Regions from separate parts of the Bradyrhizobium sp. AZCC 2262 genome, predicted to be linked through region 2. Evidence: predicted binding sites of a transcription regulator. Region 2 holds the regulator's gene; each other region holds the start of a gene.
The links. Region 2 encodes LexA, which represses DNA repair genes until DNA is damaged. Its sites were predicted from a motif close to TGTTCNNNNTGTGTTCNG; they were not measured.

Region 1 (4,738 bases), 4.6 Mb from region 2:
AACGGGCAGAAAGGAATGCGCTCAGTTCCCCCTTTGGCTGGGCAAGCGGGACGGGTCCCACGCCTCGGCGCGCGACCTTGGCGGTTTTTCCCTTGGCGCTATCAACAAGTTCGCGCAATTCCTGCGCAAGCTTACCATGCCCTTGTCTCGCTTCATGCGCCGCGAGCTGAGTGGCGATCGACAGAAAACGTTCCTCATCGTCGGCAATGTAGCTTTGTAGGAGTGCGACGATGTGGCGGGCGGTTGTCATGATACAGAGTGGTCCAAGGCCGCGGATACCCGATTCTATAGATGCAACTATCCATTGTGTCCAAAAAAGGTGCTTGAAGCCCTAACGCGAAGCAATATTCCACAGGTCCTAAATGGCGCGCGCCGCCCACAAACAAAAACGGCCGGGTCATCCGACCCGGCCGCTTCAAACTCTGATCCGCCGATGTAGCTAAAAACTCAGCTCGCCTTCTTCACGAACACCGGCTTGCCGACCTTCTTCTCGATCGCGCGCTTGAGATCCAGCGCGCGGGGGGAGAGCAGGTCGGCCTTGGCCTTCAGCAGATACGAATCGAGGCCGCCATTGTGGTCGACGCTCTTGAGCGCATTGGTCGAGACGCGCAGGCGCACGTTGCGGGCGAGCGCGTCCGAGATGAAGGTGACGTTGACCAGGTTCGGCAGGAAGCGCCGCTTGGTCTTGATGTTCGAGTGGCTCACCTTGTGGCCCACCTGGGGGCCCTTGGCCGTCAGTTCGCAGCGCCGGGACATTACAAAATCCTCTTCCATCCCCGCCATAGGCAAGCGCGTCACGCGGTGCGCGCGGGGGTCCAAAATCGCGTCCATTTCCAGGAACTGCGGTCGTATAGGGGGAGTGGGGCAAACCGTCAAGGTTTTTGGGCCCGGCCCACGCCGCCAAAAGCCCGATTCCGGGCCTCAAACTGGCTTGTTCCGACGCGGTTTCCTGATGCGAACCGGAAGGCCATCCCGGGATCGAGTCCGGGGGCAAGCTTCGCAAAACGCTATGAAAAACCCTCCTTACAAAGGGCGCAATCCCCGCCGACACCATGGCTTTCGCGATTGTGGGCCCGGGCCGCAGGATGCGACCGCAAGCTGGGTCCGATTGACGCGTGTTCTCGCGAAAACATGCGTTGTTTGCCGGATATTTCTGCCTAAATGAACATCAGCTCGCGCCGATCCCGGGACCTGCAGGAATTGACTACCCCGTACGCCATTCGGCCCCAAACCTTGTTCGCAGGAAACGGGCTCGTTTTCAGCCTGTGCGCCGCCGCGTGCCTCGCGCTGGCGCCGCAGGCGGCTTCCGCACAGGGGCGGCTGGATGCGCAGTATGAGGCGACGCTGGCCGGCATCCCGGTCGGCAAGGGGGCCTGGACCATCGAAATCGGCGACGACGCGTTTGCGGCCTCCGCGCAAGGCGGCACCGCGGGCCTGTTGAAGGCGTTTTCCGGCGGCACGGGTTCCGGCGCCAGCCAGGGCCGCATCGTCAACGGCGCACTGGTGCCGAATGCCTATACCGCCACCACCACGACGCAGAAGAAGTCCGAAACCATCCGCCTGGTGCTGGCTAACGGCAATGTGAAGGATTTTTCGATCGATCCGCTGCCGCCGGTCGATCCCGACCGCATCGTCGTCACCGACGCGCACCGCAAGGGCGTGCTCGATCCCATGACCGGCTCGATGCTGCGCGTGCCGGGGAATGGCGAGGTGCTGAGCCCGGACTCCTGCCGCACCGGCACCGGGATTTTCGACGGGCGGATGCGCTACGACCTCAAGCTCGATTACAAGCGCATGGAGACGGTGAGGGCCGAGCGGGGCTATCACGGGCCGGCGCTGGTCTGCGCCATCTACTTCATGCCGGTCGCGGGCTACATCCCCGATCGCCCGGTGATCAAATACCTCGCCACCGAACGCCGGATCGAGATCGCCTTCGTGCCGATCGCGGGAACCCGCGTCCTGGTTCCCTTCCGCATGACCATCCCGACACCGTTCGGACCGGCGATGCTGGAAGCGACGTCGTTTGTGACGACGGCAGCGCCGCCGAGGGTGGCGAAGACGCAGTAGGGGACGGCTGGCGCCTGCGATCTGCCGTCGTCCCTGCGAAAGCAGGGACCCATACGCCGCGGCCGTGCTGATCGAGGGACTCGGAGTTGCTGCCGGCGCCAACCAATGAGCGCCTGTGGTTGTGGGTCCCTGCGTTCGCAGGGACGACGGCGAGAGTTTGCGGAATCCTGTTGACTCTTGACCACTTCTGATTCGACTCCGGCCTTTAAGGATTTCACCGCCAAACCGCCGCTTGTGGAGCCCGTCCAAACTTGATCTAGTGCCGCCCCGAACGCCTCAGCGCGAGATGTTGCGGTGAACGTATCGGGTCTCGGGAGGAGTCAGCGATTCGGGCGCGTTTCGTTCCAGACTCGTTCCAGACCTTAAGCCGCGACCGCATCACCGTCGCAAAGTGAAACAGAATCGGCGCAGATGGTGCCAAAGGACGAAGTTCTGAGTTTCCCCGTCATTGCCTGCGACAAACGCGAAGCGTTTACGCTAGCCCGTTGGCTCGCAATGACGATCGGCACATAATAGAAACACCTGCACATAATGGCTTTCTCTCCTTCCACGTTCGCGAATGATCGCGCGCCCGGCGCCGGCGTCACCGCCGTGCTCGGGCCGACCAACACCGGCAAGACGCATCTCGCCATCGAGCGGATGCTGGGGCATTCGTCGGGCGTGATCGGCCTGCCGCTGCGGCTGCTCGCGCGCGAGGTCTACAACAAGATCGCGGATCGGGCGGGCGCCGACAGCGTCGCGCTCGTCACCGGCGAGGAGAAGATCAAGCCGAAGAATCCGCGCTACTGGGTGTCGACCGTCGAGGCGATGCCGCGCGATCTCGATGTGAGTTTTCTCGCCGTCGATGAAATCCAGATCGCGGCCGATCTCGAGCGCGGGCATGTGTTCACCGATCGCATCCTGCATCGCCGCGGCCGCGACGAGACGCTGCTGCTGGGCGCTGCCACCATGCGCCCGATCATCGAGCGGCTGCTGCCCGGCGCGTCCATCATCACCCGGCCGCGGCTGTCGCAGCTCGAATTCGCCGGCGACCGCAAGATCACGCGCCAACCCAGACGTACCGCGATCGTCGCGTTCTCGGCCGATGAAGTCTACGCCATCGCCGAATTGATCCGCCGGCAGCACGGCGGCGCGGCAGTCGTATTGGGCTCGCTCTCACCCCGCACACGCAATGCGCAGGTGGCGATGTTCCAGAACGGCGACGTCGATTATCTCGTCGCCACCGACGCGGTGGGCATGGGGCTGAACCTCGACGTCGATCATGTCGCGTTTGCCTCGGACCGCAAATACGACGGCTATCAGTTCCGACGGCTCAACCCATCGGAGTTCGCGCAGATCGCGGGCCGCGCGGGGCGCGCCACGCGCAACGGTACTTTCGGCACCACGGGGCGCTGCGCGCCGTTCGAGCCGGAGCTGGTGAACGCGCTGCAGAACCACACCTTTGACAGCGTCAAAATGCTGCAGTGGCGCAACGCAAAACTGGACTTTTCTTCGCTCGGCGCGCTGCAGGTGTCGCTGGCGCTGCCGCCCGGCCACGAGGCCTTGACCCGTGCGCCGATCGCGGAAGACCAGCGCGTGCTCGATCACGCCGCGCGCGACGGCGAGGTGAGGGACATGGCCCACGGTGCGTCAGCCGTGGAACGGCTGTGGGACGCCTGCCAGATCCCGGATTACCGCCGGCTGGCGCCCGCGGCCCACGCTGAGCTCGTGACCACGCTTTATGCATTCCTGATGAAAAGGGGCCGCATACCTGACGCATGGTTCGCCGCCCAGGTCGACCAGGCCGACCGCGTCACCGGCGATATCGACACGCTGTCGGGCCGGATCGCGCAAATCCGCACCTGGACCTTCGTCGCCAACCGCCCGGACTGGCTGTCCGACCCCGACCACTGGCAGGGGATGACGCGGGAGATCGAAAATAAATTATCCGATGCGCTGCATGAACGGCTTACGGAGCGTTTCGTTGACCGCCGTACCAGTGTATTGATGCGCCGCCTGCGGGAGAACAGTGTTTTGAATACGGAAATTGGCAAGACCGGCGAAGTGATTGTGGAAGGCCACGCGATCGGCCGGCTCGATGGATTTACCTTTGCACCCGATGCGGCGGAAGCCGGCTCGGATGCGAAAGCATTGCAGGCCGCCGCCCAGCAGGTGCTGGCGAGCGAGATCGATGCGCGCGCCACGAAGCTGAGCGCAGCGCCCGACGATCAGTTCGTGCTGACCTCCGATGGCACTATCCGCTGGACCGGCGACGCGGTCGCAAAGCTCGTCGCCGCCGAAGACGCGCTGCATCCGCGATTGCGCATCATTGCCGACGATCGCCTCTCCGGCGCGCCGCGCGAGGCCGTGCAGACGCGGCTCGATCTGTGGCTGAAGACGCATATCGAAAAACTGCTGGGGCCGCTGTTCGGCTTGTCGAAGGCCGAGGACATCACCGGCATCGGGCGCGGCATTGCGTTCCAACTGGTGGAAGCGCTCGGCGTGCTGGAGCGCGCAAAAATTTCCGCCGAGATGAAGGATCTCGACCAGGCCTCGCGCGCGACGCTGCGTAAGTATGGCGTGCGCTTCGGCGCCTATCACATCTATTTCCCTGGGCTCTTGAAGCCCGCGGCGCGCGCGCTGGCGTCGCTGCTGTGGGCCGAGAAGCAGGACAATGTCGACATGTCCGCGC
Region 2 (4,738 bases):
CTTCCTGCTGAAGGAGTGGCTGGCGGCGGATGCGGACGCGCGAACGGCGGCTGACGCGTCGCTCACCGCAGGCGTCTCATGCGACGACCTTGGCTGCGTGATGCAAACCGGCGGCGGCCTGATCGCGCAGGCGCACAAGCCCGAGGCGCTGGCGGACGATTGCGAGCGTGCGGCGCTCATTGTGACCATGCGGCAGGCGCCCGCTTCATGCACGGCTTCCGTCATAAATGCCGAACGGCTGCGGCGGCAGGGCGCGATGGCGTTGCGGCAAGGCCGTGAGGGATTTGTCGTCGAGGCGGCAAAACCGAGGGGCATCGACCGCCCGTGGTCGCCGGCCATCGCCGACGAGAGCGAGGCAGACACCACCGTGCTTGCGCCGCGAGTGGTGCCGCCGCGCGCCGTCGACGCCACCCCCGCCGAGGCCGACCTTCAGGCGGAGGAGTAGGCGAAACATAGCGTTTTCGAGCGAAGTGGAAGCCGGTTCGCGTAAAGAAAACGCGTCAAGACAAAAAACTAGTGCTCGTCGAGCGAGGGACTTGAGGGGTGGGCCGGTATTTCGAAAGCGCCGAGGTGGAATTCCTCGGGCGCGTCGGGGGTCGACGGCAGGTTGACCAGCGTGAACGACGCCTCGGGGAATTGCCGCCAGATCGCGAGATCTTCGGCCGTGATGGTGAGCCAGCCGTACCGGAACATGTACCGTCCGGGTTCCGTGACGCGACCGGCTCTTTGCCATGTGACTTTGTTGACCACCGACCGCCCCTCGGTGCCGAGTTTCTCACAAAACCATATCAGCATGATCCGCCGGCATAAACCGGCGGATCAAGCGCGTCGTCTAACCGGTCACGATGGATTCGGCCGGTGGCGCTTCCGTCACCTTCGCCGCACGTTCGCCCTCGGTCACAGGCAATTGCAGCACGGTCGCGCGCTGGCCTTCGCAAAGCTGCGTCACCAGCACATGGCTTCCGTCGGGAAATTCGATCGCGTCATGGTGGCGATCGGACACTTCGGGCTCGATCTGGTTGAACTTGGCGACCCGCCAGTCGGTGGTTCGCGTCCAGATCCACCGGTTGTCGTATCGGACGTCCTGGGCGAACGCCAGTTCGGTGCCGGGAAGCATGCAGACCGCCACTGCCGGCTCGCGTTCCGACGCAAAGCCGCGGGTCGATGTACCGCGGAATGTCGTGGTGATCAGCGTCTCGCCGACCTGGGCAGGCCGCGTCTTCACCGCATGCAGGCTATAGTCACACATCGGATGGCTCCCTCGTTTGAGATAGCGGACCCGTGTCTGGAAGGAGGCACCGGCCTCTATCAGAGCTGACTTGGCGCACAGCGTTTTCTTGCTTCTGGGCAATTCTGCGACTGGCGCACTACGTCTAAATCACAAACGCGCTAACGCGGCTTGGTTCCAGGCGCGCACAAAAAACCCTCGCCGAAGGCCGGGGCGTCGCAGTCGTGTCCGCAAAGCCAGCCGGTCAGTATTTGCGGTAAAGCCCGATCAATTTGCCCTGAATCCGGACCCGGTTCGGCGGCAGGATGCGGACTTCGTAGGCAGCATTGGCGGGCTCCAGCGCGATCGAGGCGCCGCGGCGGCGGAAGCGCTTTAGCGTGGCTTCCTCCTCGTCGATCAGCGCCACCACGATGTCGCCGGTGTCGGCGGTCTCATTGCGCTGGATCAGCGCCATGTCGCCGTCGAGAATGCCGGCGTCGATCATGGAATCGCCGCGCACTTCGAGCGCGTAGTGCTCGCCGGAGCCGAGCATGTCAGGCGGCACGCTGATGGTGTGGCTGCGGGTCTGCAGCGCCTCGATCGGCGTACCGGCGGCGATCCGGCCCATCACGGGGACGGCGACCGGGCGATTGCCATCGTCCTCGGTAGTCGGCGCGCTCACCGTGCGCTTGCCGAGCGTGCCTTCGATGACGCTCGGCGTGAAGCCGCGGCGGCCGTTGCCGGCGGCTGCCAGCTCCGGCAGCTTGATGACTTCGATGGCGCGGGCGCGGTTGGGCAGGCGGCGGATGAAGCCGCGCTCTTCCAGCGCCGTAATCAGGCGGTGGATTCCGGATTTCGAGCGCAGGTCGAGCGCATCCTTCATCTCGTCGAAGGAGGGCGGTACGCCGGCCTCTTTCAGCCGTTCATTAATGAAACGCAGAAGTTCGTACTGTTTGCGCGTAAGCATCGCGAGCATTCCCCCGGTTGGCACAAATCTTTCGGTCCCGAATCTCTGGGGTCCATCACGAGAGTCCCCAAAACTCCCAGTCATAGACACTAGCAGTCGAAACAAATCATGAACGGACACTATATGTTCGATATGTGTTCCGCAACCACTTAATTTCAGGTGAACGCGTCGCGGCTTCGGCCCAAGACCACCTTTACAGGCACGCTCAGGACGTCATTCCGGCAGCCGGAGCAGCTCGCAAGGCGAACCCTTTGCGGCAGCCGGCGCGAACGGCGGACGTATCACAAGTGCCCGTGCCGCAGCGAGATTCCCGAGCAGCGATGAATCCTGGAGATTCACCGGCACCGCGATCAGCGTGCCGTCCTCGCGCGCTTCGAGGCGTGCGCGAAGATAGTCTTCGCGCTGGTCGTTGGCGGCGAGATCGCGCCCCAACAGGGCGCTTTCGCGCCGGTGATGGATTGTGTCGCGGCCCGACAGCGCACGAATCAACGGGACCAGAAACAGGAAACCGCAGACATAGGAAGAGACGGGATTGCCGGGCAGGCCGATCACGCGCATCGTGCCGAGCCTGCCATGCATCATCGGCTTGCCGGGCCGCATGGCTATGCGCCAGAACGCCATGGTCGTGCCCTCGGCCTCCAGCGACTGTTTGACGAGGTCGTGGTCGCCGACCGAGGCGCCGCCCATGGTGATCAGGATATCCGCGTCCGCCTCGCGCGCACGGCGGATGCCTTGCGTGGTGGCGGGGACCGTGTCGGCGGCGATTCCGAGATCGACGACCTCGGCGCCCTCGGCGCGCGCCAGCGCCCGCAAGCCGTAGCCGTTGGAATAGACGATCTGGCCAGGGCCGGGGATCTCGCCCGGCATCACCAACTCGTCGCCGGTGCCGAGGACCGCGACTTTCGGGCGGCGGTGCACCGCAAGCTCCGGATAGTTCATGCCGGCGGCGAGCGACAGATCGCGGTCGGCGAGGCGGCGTCCGCGATTGAGCAAAACATCGCCCTCGCGGAAATCGACGCCGGCGGGCCGGATATGCCGCCCCGCAACGGCGGCTTCCGTGATGGTGATCTGATCGCCGTCGACGCCGGTATCCTCCTGGATGATGACGGCGTCGGCGCCATCAGGGATCACGCCGCCGGTGAAGATCCGCACCGCTTCGCCTCGGCCTACCTTCCGCTCGAACGGGCGGCCGGCGGCGACCTCGCCGATCACCTTCAGCCGCACCGAGAGATCGGGGGAATCCGCCGCGCGCACCGCGTAGCCGTCCATCGCCGACATCGCCTGCGGCGGCTGCGTCCGCCGTGCCGCGACGTCGCGCGCCAGCACGCGATGAAAGGCATCGTCGAGCGCGATCATTTCCTCGGGCAGGGGGACCGCGCCGGCAAGGATCGCAGCAAGCGCATCGGCGACAGGCATCAAGGCCACGGGCAGACCTCCAGGAGCATGATCCGGAAAGGTGGACACCGGTTTTCCGAATAGATTATGCTCAAATCAAAGGGATAGAGCGGGATGACGGTTCGAAGCAACGTCATCGCGCTCTAAACTTCAAGTGCGGTCAGTGCCCTTGCCACGTCATCCGTCGATGTCACGTGGATGGCACAAAGGCCGCGCGCCCGCGCACCTTCGATATTGGCGGCCGAGTCGTCGAAGAACAGGATCCGCGACGCCGGCACGCCGATCGCCTTTACCACATGATCATAGGCCTCCGCGTCGGGTTTGCGCAAACCGATGCTCGAGGACAGGAATATCTGGCGGAAATGGCTGAGTACGTCGGCATAGGCCTGCGAGAAATGCGCGACATGGGCCGGATTGGTGTTGGAAAACGCATAGAGCGGCATGCGTTTGGCGGCGCTTGCCAGCAGCGGCGCAATACCGGGCATCTCGCCGGTGAAGATCGCGTTCCAGCCTTCCAGGAACTGCGCGTCGGTGAGGCCGATGTCGAGGGACTGGCGCAGGCCCGCAAAGAACGCCGCGTCGTCGATACGGCCGGTCTCGTGATGCTTGAAACTGTCGTTGACGACAAAGCGCCCGGCGAGGTCGGCAGGCTCGCAGCCCGCGTGCCCTGCCCAGTTCACCATCACGGAATCGAAACTGATATCGAGCACGACACGGCCGAGGTCGAACAGCAACACGTCGACGGAGGAGGGGGGCGGCACTTTCATGGCAATCGTTTACAAAACTGGTCAGGCATGGGCAACGGGCTGGACCGATTTCGGCCCGATCCAGCGCTTAAGCCGGTGTCCGAGCTGTGCTATAGCGGTTTGGGGCGAAGTGGATGTCGGCTCGCGTGAAGAAAGCGCGTCAAAAATAGCGCCTTGGTTTGAAATAGGGAGTGGCGGCATGAAAATCCTGGGCAGAATCTTGGGCGCAACATTTGTGATCGCCTCACTCGCCGGTCCGGCTTGGGCCCAAGGCGGGCCCGCCAGATACGGTGAGCCCGACAAGCCCAAGACGCCTGCGGAAATCGCGGCCGAGAAGGACGCCGAGCGGGCCTACCGGAGGTCGCTCGGCAACATACCGGAACAACAGAAGACGGACCCCTGGGGAACGGTGCGCAGCGACAG
Region 3 (4,738 bases), 730 kb from region 2:
CGCAGCGCACGGTCTTGGCCATCGCCGTGACTTCGGCCACATCGGAATCGGTCGCGATATCAAGAAGATCATGGTGACTTCGTAGCCGGTATAGCAGGCGGTAGAGGAGGGCGAACCGCTCCGGGTTGCGGTGCAGGATTGCGACCTCCGTCAGTTCGACGAATCTGGCCGATACGCTGAAGGTACCCTGCGGCTCCAGCGGTGGCGTCGGCGCGAACAGTTCCGGCGCATCTCCCGCCACGCGCCATATCACGTCGGACGGTTTTACATCGTTCAGCGCCAACGCGCGGGCCGCTTTGCGCCAGCCATCGAAATCGGTTTCGCTGTCGAGGGTGGTGTGGTGCATGTTTCTCCTCCTCGCAATGACGTCAAAACCCAAATCCCAATTGCGTCGCCTTCGGCTTGAATCTTTCCGCCAGCCCCGCGCCATCGAGCAGATGCGGCGAGGGGCGGTGATCGCTGAGCACGATGAACGGCAGCGTCCTCTTCTGGGGGATATGCAGCCGCACCAGGTCGGCCAAGCGGATCGAGGTCAGGCGGCGCGTGGCGATGATGCGGTCGACAGCCCTGGTGCCGAAGCCGGGCACGCGCAATAGATCCTCGCGGCTTGCGGTTGCGACATCGAGCGGGAAGCGGTCGCGGTGGCGCAGCGCCCAGGCCAGTTTCGGATCGATGTCGAGCGGCAGCATGCCGGCGGTCTCCTCGACGATCTCGCCAGCGTCAAAACCGTAAAACCGCATCAGCCAGTCAGCCTGGTAGAGCCGGTGCTCGCGAAGCAGCGGCGGGGGAACGAGTGGCAGCGCGCGGCTGGCGTCGGGGATCGGGCTGAAGGCCGAATAATAGACTCGCTTGAGCCGGTAGGAGCCGTAGAGATTGGCGCTGGTATCGAGGATGGTTTTGTCGCTGGCGGTATCAGCGCCGATGATCATCTGCGTGCTCTGCCCGGCGGGGGCGAAGCGCGGCGGCTTTGCTTGCGTTGCGGCCAGGTTGTTCTCCTGCGCCTCGTCGAGCTTCAGCCGCAACCGGCCCATGGTGCGACGGATCGCGCGCACGTCCTTTTCCGGCGCAAATTTGGCGAGGCTGTTCTCCAGTGGCATTTCGATGTTGATGCTGAGGCGGTCGGCATATTTGCCGGCCTCCGCGATCAGCGCATCGTCGGCCTCCGGAATGGTCTTGAGATGAATGTAGCCGCGGAAGTGATGCTCCTCGCGCAGTTTTCGCGCGACAGAAACCACTTGCTCCATGGTGTAGTCGGCGCTGCGGATGATGCCGGAGGAGAGAAACAATCCCTCGATGTAGTTGCGGCGATAGAAGTCGATCGTCAGCTTCACCACCTCGTCGACGGTGAAGCGCGCCCGCGGCACGTTCGAAGAAGTGCGGTTGACGCAATATAAGCAATCGTAATTGCAGGCGTTGGTGAGCAGTACCTTCAACAGCGAGATGCAGCGTCCGTCCGGCGCGTAGGAATGGCAGATGCCCATGCCCGGCGCGGTCGAGCCGAGGCCCTTGCCGTCACTGGAATCCCGCTTTTCTGTCCCTGAGGAAGCGCAGGAAGCATCGTATTTCGCAGCATCCGCCAGGATTTCCAGCTTACGTTGCACGTCCATCCCAAGATCCCTTTGATTCCACTCATGAATCGTCAAAGTGTCGATCCCGATTGACTCTGCCGGGCCGGTTAGCTTTATATTAGAACATATCATGAACAAATGAGCCAGCCGCGGGTTCATAGGAAAAAGCGGTAAAGGCCAAAATTTCCGAGGAGCGGGGCATGAGCACCGCACGTACAAGCACGCTTGCAACTTTGCGCGGAAGCATCGAGCGCCTGGAGACGCATGGCGATGCGCATGACCTCAACAAGGTCGCGCTCGGCCATGCGGCAGCGGATTCTGTGCTGTGCGGCGGGCTTGCGGTCGCAGCGGTGCATGAAGTGTTCGCCGAGGGCCATCAGAGCGCGGCGGCCACGGGCTTCATCGCAGGACTTTCGGGAAGGGTATCGCCGCGCCGGCCGCTGGTCTGGGTACGACAGGATTTTTCGGAAATTGAATCCGGCGCGCTGTCGATGAGCGGGCTTTGCGAATTGGGTCTCGATCCGCGGTTACTGGTGACCGTGCGCGCCGCCGACACCGACGCCGCGTTGCGGACCGCCGCCGACGCGCTGGCCTGCGATGCGCTCGGCGCCGTCGTGCTGGAAGTCTGGGGGCAGGCGCGCCAGCTCGATCTCGTCGCCAGCCGCAAGCTCACATTGGCCGCGGCAGCCTCCGGCGTCACCGCCTTGCTGCTGCGGATGGCGGCGGAGCCGCGGCCCTCGACCGCGGAAACCCGATGGATCGTGCGCGCGGCGCATTCGCCGCCGTCTACGCCCTGGCACGCCTGGGGCGCGCCTGTTTTCGACGCGCAACTGGTTCGTAACCGTCATGGCCCGGTCGGCCGCTGGATCATGGAATGGAAATGTGATGAGTGCCTCTTCAGCGAACCGGCGTCGTATCCTCAGCCTGTGGCTGCCACGCCTGCCCATCGACCGCATCAAGCGGCGGCTTATGCAGGCCAGCGCCGCGCAAGCTGAAAATTCCAAAACAGTTGCGAGCCACGCTGCTTGCAATACGAACGGTGCGCCCCCTCTCCCGCTTGCGGGGGAGGGTTGGGGTGGGGATGCGATCCGACCTCCCCCGCAAGCGGGAGAGGTGACTCAAACCTTCCCCAGCGTCGTCGTTGCCAAGCAGCATAACGCTATCCTGATCCATTCGCTCGACGATCTGGCCGTACAGGCCGGCCTCTCGATCGGCCTGCCACTCGCCAATGCCCGCGCGATCTGCCCCGAATTGACGGTGTTCGACGCCGACGAGGTCGCCGACCGCAAGATGCTCGAAGACATCGCCGACTGGTGCGACCGCTTTACCCCATTGGTGGCGCTCGATCCGCCGCATGGGCTCTATCTCGACATCACCGGCTGCGCCCATCTGTTCGGCGGCGAGCGCGCGCTGCTGCAGATCGTGAGCGGCGCGCTGAGCCGCCGCGGCTTTGCCGTCAGCGCCGCGATCGCCTCGACCTCGATCTGCGCCCGGACCCTGACGCGGCATGGTGCGGGACAAATCATTGCCGATGGCGAGGAGGCGGAGGCCGTCAGCCCGCTGCCGGTCTCCACGCTCGGCGCCGGTGACGCCATCACCGGCGGCCTGCGCCGTGCGGGGTTAAAGACCATCGGCGACGTCGCCTCGCGCGGGCGCCACGAAATCACGGCACGGTTCGGCGCCGGCTTCACCACATTATTGGAGCAGGCGCTGGGCGAGGGCGATGCGCCGATCAGCCCCCGAAAACCGCCGCCGGATTACATCGTCGAAAAACGCTTTCCCGAACCGGTCGCCACCGACACCGTGATCGCAATGAACCTGTCCGCGCTCGCTGCCATGCTGGTCACGGCGATGGACAAACAGGGCAAGGGCGCGCGGCGGCTGGAAGCCAGTTTTTTTCGCACCGACGGCGCGGTGCGCACGATCTCGGTCGATACCGGCCGTCCGGTGACGAAGGCTGATATGATCGACCGCCTGTTTCGCGAGCGGCTCGATGCGCTCAACGATCCCCTCGATCCCGGCTTCGGCTTCGATCTGATCAGGTTGTCCGCCAGCCGCACCGAAATCGTGGTGCAACAGCAGCGCGATCTCGACGCCAATGTCCATGACAATGATCAACTGGCCGCGCTGATCGATCGCATCGCCGCGCGCATCGGGGGCAAGCGCGTGGTCGTTCATCTGCCGCAGGATACCCACATCCCTGAAAGCGCCGTGTTGGCCGTAACAGCGCAGCACCATCTGGCGGCCGCAGCGCAGGCGGCTTGGCCGGAGCGTATCGAAAGCGAACCGCCGCTGCGGCCGTTGCGGCTGTTCGAAAAACCGGAGCCCATCAAGGTGCCGTTTGCAACGGTGCCTGATGGTCCGCCGCATCAGTTCACCTGGCGCCGCGTGACGCATGCGGTGGTGCGGGTGGAGGGCCCCGAACGCATCGCCATGGAATGGTGGAAGCAAAACGGCGACGGCCCGACGCGGGATTATTTTCGCATCGAGGACGAGGCGGGACTTCGTTTCTGGATCTTTCGCGACGGGCTCTATGAAAGCGAGCTGGCAGACGCGGAAGGCGAGCCCGCGCCGGTCAGATGGTTCGTGCACGGGCTGTTCGCATGAAAAACCTTGCGAACATTCCCGGTTATGCCGAAATCGGCATCACCACCAATTTCTCGTTCCTGCGCGGCGGTTCCGATCCGCGCGCCTATGTGCATCAGGCCAGTGAACTCGGCATTCCCGTCATCGGCATCGCCGACCACAACACGCTGGCCGGCGTGGTGCGCGCCTGGAAGGAACTGGATAACCCCGAGGTCACGCATAAGCCAAAACTCCTGATCGGCACGCGGCTCGTCTTCATCGACGGCACGCCCGACATCCTGGTCTATCCGCGTGACCGCACAGCCTATGGCCGGCTCTGCCAGTTGCTCACCCGCGGCAAGCGCGGCGACGACATCACGCGGATCGAGAAGGGCGAATGCCATCTTAAGCTCGATGATCTGCTTGAATTCGCCGAGGGCCAGCTTCTGGTGCTGGCGCTGCCGCATCGTTTCGACGCGGCGAATGCGCAAGAAATTCTGCGGCAACTGAACAACAGCCGCGCCGATGGCGTCTGGCTTGCCGCAAGCCTGCTCTACCGCGGCGATGACAAGCGTCGGCTGGCCCGGCTGCATCGGCTGGCGCTG

Region 1: a site for LexA is predicted at 2,408-2,425, ahead of V1283_RS39815 (helicase-related protein). Genes of this name have one in related genera too.
Region 3: a site for LexA is predicted at 1,688-1,705, ahead of V1283_RS22200 (ImuA family protein). Genes of this name have one in related genera too.

The regions. Positions count from the first base shown of each region.
Region 1 is NZ_JAZHRT010000001.1:8,483,972-8,488,709, forward strand. Features, by position in the region: gene V1283_RS39800 (AAA family ATPase) at 1-250, opposite strand, end outside; gene rpmB (50S ribosomal protein L28) at 448-756, opposite strand; gene V1283_RS39810 (DUF3108 domain-containing protein) at 1,234-2,067, shown strand; gene V1283_RS39815 (helicase-related protein) at 2,599-4,738, shown strand, end outside.
Region 2 is NZ_JAZHRT010000001.1:3,923,477-3,928,214, reverse strand. Features, by position in the region: gene V1283_RS18725 (ComEC/Rec2 family competence protein) at 1-445, shown strand, start outside; gene V1283_RS18720 (hypothetical protein) at 514-795, opposite strand; gene V1283_RS18715 (hypothetical protein) at 833-1,249, opposite strand; gene lexA (transcriptional repressor LexA) at 1,473-2,174, opposite strand; gene V1283_RS18705 (molybdopterin molybdotransferase MoeA) at 2,388-3,599, opposite strand; gene V1283_RS18700 (HAD-IA family hydrolase) at 3,713-4,336, opposite strand; gene V1283_RS18695 (hypothetical protein) at 4,515-4,738, shown strand, end outside.
Region 3 is NZ_JAZHRT010000001.1:4,651,052-4,655,789, reverse strand. Features, by position in the region: gene V1283_RS22210 (UdgX family uracil-DNA binding protein) at 1-346, opposite strand, end outside; gene V1283_RS22205 (putative DNA modification/repair radical SAM protein) at 369-1,607, opposite strand; gene V1283_RS22200 (ImuA family protein) at 1,769-2,563, shown strand; gene V1283_RS22195 (Y-family DNA polymerase) at 2,454-4,175, shown strand; gene V1283_RS22190 (error-prone DNA polymerase) at 4,172-4,738, shown strand, end outside.